DNA from 2 places in the Arthrobacter alpinus genome. Region 1 is predicted to be linked to the other one. Evidence: riboswitches for the same ligand, from Rfam matches in the RefSeq annotation. Region 1 holds a riboswitch; the other holds the start of a gene.
The links. Region 1 has a riboswitch for cyclic di-AMP ahead of AOC05_RS01600 (NlpC/P60 family protein). Riboswitches for the same ligand answer to the same signal wherever they lie in the genome.

Region 1 (2,449 bases):
TGGGCATGAGCATGCAAATCCTGGTGCTCATTGTCCAGAACCAGTTCCCCAATTCCCAGGTGGGCATGGCCACCGCCTCCAGCAACTACTTCCGCCAGATTGGCGCATCCCTGGGTGCCGCCGTCGTCGGCAGCCTCTTTGCAACACGGCTGACCACCCTCTTGATGGAACGGCTGCCCGCCACCGGCGCAAGCGGATCAGGTGGATCCAACTCCCTCACCCCCGAGCTTGTGCGAGAACTGCCCGCTGCCGTACGGAACATCGTGGTGGGCGCCTACAACGACGCCCTGACACCGATCTTCATCTACATGGTGCCGTTGCTGTTGTTGGCGGGGATCCTGCTGTTCTTCATCAAGGAGATCCCGCTGGCCACCACCATTGAGTCAGCGGGCGCAGATACCTCCGGCACCAAGGCGCACAAAACCGGCCGTTGAGCCCGCTCCTTCCGCCTCGGCGGCAACTTCGCCGCGGGCCAGCCTCTAGAAAGACGCGTCCTTAATCGTTAAAAAGCTAAGGACCCCATCAATGATGGGGTCCTTGCTTGCAAAGATTTGTTGCTTAGTGACCCATCGCAATGAAAACGGGACCCGAGCCGATGTTTGCGGAGAAGATGGCAGTCATGCCGCCACCCCATCCACCGTGTACGGCCTGGCCGTTGCCAATGTAAACAGCGATGTGGGCCAGGCCCATGCCGCCATCTGCGTAGTAGATCAAGTCTCCGGGCTGGGCTTCAGCCGCGGAAACCGTGCGACCCAAGGACAGGTAACCTGCCGGCCAGCCGTGGTAGTTGATGCCTGCAGCTGCCAAGGAGTTGCTGGCCAAGGCCGTGCAATCCTGTGCAACACCGAGCTGAGCCAAAGCTGCCGCTGCAATGGTTGCACCGATGCCGCTCTGGACTACAGGGGCGGCAACTGCCGGAGTCTCTACACTGGTGACCTTCGGAGCAGTTGTCTTCGCGGCAGGCGCTGCGACAACTTCATTACTCTTAGCTGCAACTACGGGTGCCTCAACAACAGGGGCGGGCGTAGAGGAGACGACGGGAGTGGCGAAGGAGATCGTCACCGTGGATGCCGCCGTTACAGCGGAGGCAAGCTCCGTGTTCAGGCTGAGCGTGGTTCCACCGTCGGAGGCGCGCTCCACGGTGGGGGTTGCTGCATTTGCTGCAATACCTGATGTAAGAACGAGACCTGATGCCGCGGCAATCACTGCTGCTTGACGCCCCACACCACCGACGTTGGAGCTGACGGCTTTTGCGATGGCGGACATCGGGCTGGTCCGAACAACCTCGGCGCGATGGCGCCCAAGGGTAGTGTTTGAAGACAAGAAGGATCCTCTCCCAAAGCCTGCGAGGTAAGCTGTCGGATTCGGATGGGAGTCACCCGGCCGCTCCGCATTCCCTTGAAGAAGCTTCTCCTCATGAATGCTTTGCGGCTTCACCCCAAGGACTTCAAGATACAAAGCCCGTTATTGGTTCCCCCGTCTCTGCCAGACGATTGTTACGAACGGACCATGAGCAGTGGCAGAGCTAAGCAATCTACTCGTGGGCGCCAACTTGATTCGAAGTAAGCGCGATTACGACGGTACAACAGTTTTTTGCCAATGTCACGTTCAGGTCACGGTCAGGTCTCTAAGTTGTGACCTGGCTCCCCGTGTGGAGGGATTAAAGCCAGCCCTTGGGGTCGACTGTCTCGTCATCGACGATTACCTCAAAGTGCAGGTGGCAGCCGGTGGAGGCGCCTGTGGTGCCGCTGAGCGCCACCTGGTCGCCACGCTGAAGCTTTTGTCCAACCTTGACACCAATGGAGCTCAGGTGGTTGTAAGAGGTGGAGAGGCCGTTGCCATGATCGATGACCACCCTGTTGCCGCCACCGTATGAGTGCCATCCGGCAAAAGTTACCGTGCCGCTGGCTGCGGCAAAGACGGCTGTGGAGCACTGGACGGCAAAGTCCTGCCCCGTATGCACTTCGCCGGCCGCGCCGGTGAGCGGGTTGATGCGGGCACCAAACGGCGAGGACTCCACGAGAGTCTTCAACGGGGCGGACAGTGTGCCTTTGGCTGCTTGGGCGGTGACGTTGGAGGCCTTGACCTTGAGCGTCTCGCGCAGCTGGCCGTCCTGGTTCAACACGCTGCCAAGGGCAGGAGTTGTGAAGGAAATGGGAATGTCTGCGCCGGCGGAAACCACGATTTCCGCCGTGGCCGCCGAGCTAAGGTCTGTGCTGGCCAGGGACATGCCAGTGGCAGAGGGAACAGTCACCGCCAGGGCCAGGCCCGTTGCGGCGAGTGCTATGCCTACTTTTTGGCCGGCACCGTTGGCAAGCCCTGCCCGCAGCAACTGGCTCAGGCCAGCCTGGGAGCTTGCGCTTGAGCGCTCGGCGGCGAGGGCGTCACGGCGGCTGCCCACAAACGGGACAAGCTCGTGACTAGTTGGCTCGGTCGCCCGACGGCGTCC
Region 2 (2,449 bases), 440 kb from region 1:
AACGCCTCCCCGAGGACCTGACAGGGCGCCAGGTCTACGTCCTGGATCCCATGCTGGCCACCGGCGCCACCCTGATCGAAGCCTTCAAGTTCCTCTTTGACCGCGGCGCCGCGGACATCACCTGCATCTGCCTACTGGCCGCCCCCGAGGGCCTGGCCAAACTTGAAGCCGCCCACGGCGACCGCGACAACGTTCATATTGTGCTGGCCTCCATTGACGAGGGCCTGGACGAAAACTCTTACATCGTGCCGGGTCTAGGCGACGCCGGCGACCGCCTGTACGGCGTGGTGGACTGACCCTTGTGACGAGAACGGGGCCAACCCGCGAGAACGGGTATATTACCCACCGTTCTCGCGGGTTGGCCCCGTTCTGGCGTTAAAAGCGGGCTTAGTACCAGCCGACGGCGTTCGAGTGTCCCCACGCGCCGCACGGGGTGCCGTAGCGCCCCGCGATGTACGTCAATCCCCACGCGATCTGGGTTTGGTAGTTGGTGGCCCAGTCCGCGCCGACGCTTTCCATCTTGCTCGCTGGCAGTGATTGGGCAATCCCGTAGGCGCCGCTGGAGGGATTTTCCGCCGACGTGAGCCAGCTGGATTCGCGTTCCCACAGCTGGGTCAGGCAGCTCATTTGCTCTGCGCCCCAGCCGCGGGCGCTCAAAGTTGTGGCGGCGTAGGCTTTCGCGGCGGCCGGGTTGTCGGCAACTACGGCTGCGGCGGGCGCTGCCGTGGGGCTCCCCACCGCAGTGACGGCGTCGGCCTGGCTCTTGACAGTGGGCGAGGTGCTAGATGCGGTGCTGGAGCCGAGCGGGACGCTGGAAAATGCGATGGCCGCATCAGACGGTGCGGAAATGGCCGACGGCGCTGCATTGGACGCGGTGGTCGATGTCAGGCTGGCTGCCGAGAAGTCAGCGGGGGCATTGTGGGCACCAGCCTGGGTCAAACCTCCGCCGGCTAGCAGTGCCCCGGCGATGGCAACGACTGCCATGCGTTTGGCCGGACTTACGCGCCGGGCGTTGCTGTGGGAGGCGGCCGCACTGGCGGACCCGGGGCGTTTGGCTTCTTGGCGGGAAGGATCTTGGCGGGAAGGATTGCTGGCGGAATCGGCGCGGCGGCGGCCGCGCGCAGGTGTATCGGGCATAGTGAACAGGACCTCTCTACGCCTGCGAGGTGAGCTGTCGGGAACGGATGAGAGCATCCGGCCAGGCGCCGGGCAAAAAAATGCCCGCGCTTTGGTTTAACCCCAAGGACTTCCAAGGTGGAGGCCCGCAAAGATTGGGTCCCCCGTCTCTGCCATCAGTGTGAACGGGAAATGGGCGGCGGCAGAGCTCGGCGAACCGTCCATTTGCGCCCTGGAACCGTTGGTGTTTCGGTAGGCACTTTCCCAACTTTACGCAACGAAACCGCGTATGTCACATTTTGGTAACGGGCATGACGGGACAGCCATTTACTTAGCAATGCTAATGACCTAGGCTAAGGAAAACGAGATACGTAACTTTTTCAGCGGACAGATGCAGGCGATGACTGAGGCTTCAACAGCATTTACGACGGCGGAACATGGTCCGCCACTGCCTCTCGCCGGGTGCGAGGAGACTCCGGACCAAACACGAACTGCGGATGCGGGCCTCCTTGCCGCCGAACTGCGTGTAGCGATCATGCGCACCTCCCGCCGGGTGCGGGCAGAGGGGGCTTCCCGGGAAATCAGCCCCGGACAATATTCGGTGCTAGTGGGCGTCGTGGACGGCGCCCGGACCTCCGGGCAACTCGCCGAACGCGAGCAGATTCAGGCGCCATCGATGACCCGCATAGTCAACGGACTGGTGGCTGCCGGCTTCGTCACCCGCGAGGCCAGCCCCCAGGACGGACGGCAGGTGTTGGTGCGAATAACCAGCGCCGGAACCGAGGTGCTCCGGCAGGCCCGCTCGCGGCGGACGCAATGGTTGGCCCAACGCGTTGCCGCCCTGACCACTGAAGAGCGTGCCACACTTCACCGGGCTGCCCTGATCCTGACGGAGATGAGCGGCTCGTGAATTCCATGTTCCGTGCCCTGAAGGTGTTCAACTACCGGCTCTGGGTGACCGGAGCGTTGGTGTCCAACATTGGCACCTGGATGCAACGCGTGGCCCAGGACTGGCTGGTGCTGACCATCTTGACCAACCATTCCGGAACTGCCGCCGGCATCACCACCGGACTGCAGTTCTTGCCCATTCTCTTTCTGGGCCCCTTCGCCGGCCTGGTGGGCGACCGCGTGAACAAGAGAAAGCTGTTGCTGTGGACCCAGAGCGCCATGGGGCTCTTCGCCCTGCTGCTGGGCCTGCTGGTGATCACCCACACGGTGGAGCTGTGGCACGTGTATTTGCTGGCATTCTTGCTCGGTGTGGCCAGCGCCTTTGACGCCCCGTCACGGCAGGCATTTGTCTCAGAAGTCGTCGATAAAGAAGATATCCCCAACG

Region 2: linked by a shared signal. The riboswitch ahead of AOC05_RS18300 (hypothetical protein) and the one ahead of AOC05_RS01600 (NlpC/P60 family protein) in region 1 are both predicted to bind cyclic di-AMP.

Annotation. Positions count from the first base shown of each region.
Region 1 covers NZ_CP012677.1:379,905-382,353, reverse strand. Annotated here, with positions in the region: gene AOC05_RS01605 (MDR family MFS transporter) at 1-434, shown strand, start outside; gene AOC05_RS01600 (NlpC/P60 family protein) at 559-1,323, opposite strand; cyclic di-AMP (ydaO/yuaA leader) riboswitch at 1,327-1,505, opposite strand; gene AOC05_RS01595 (M23 family metallopeptidase) at 1,661-2,449, opposite strand, start outside.
Region 2 covers NZ_CP012677.1:3,986,916-3,989,364, forward strand. Annotated here, with positions in the region: gene upp (uracil phosphoribosyltransferase) at 1-296, shown strand, start outside; gene AOC05_RS18300 (hypothetical protein) at 388-1,137, opposite strand; cyclic di-AMP (ydaO/yuaA leader) riboswitch at 1,145-1,325, opposite strand; gene AOC05_RS18305 (MarR family winged helix-turn-helix transcriptional regulator) at 1,517-2,026, shown strand; gene AOC05_RS18310 (MFS transporter) at 2,032-2,449, shown strand, end outside.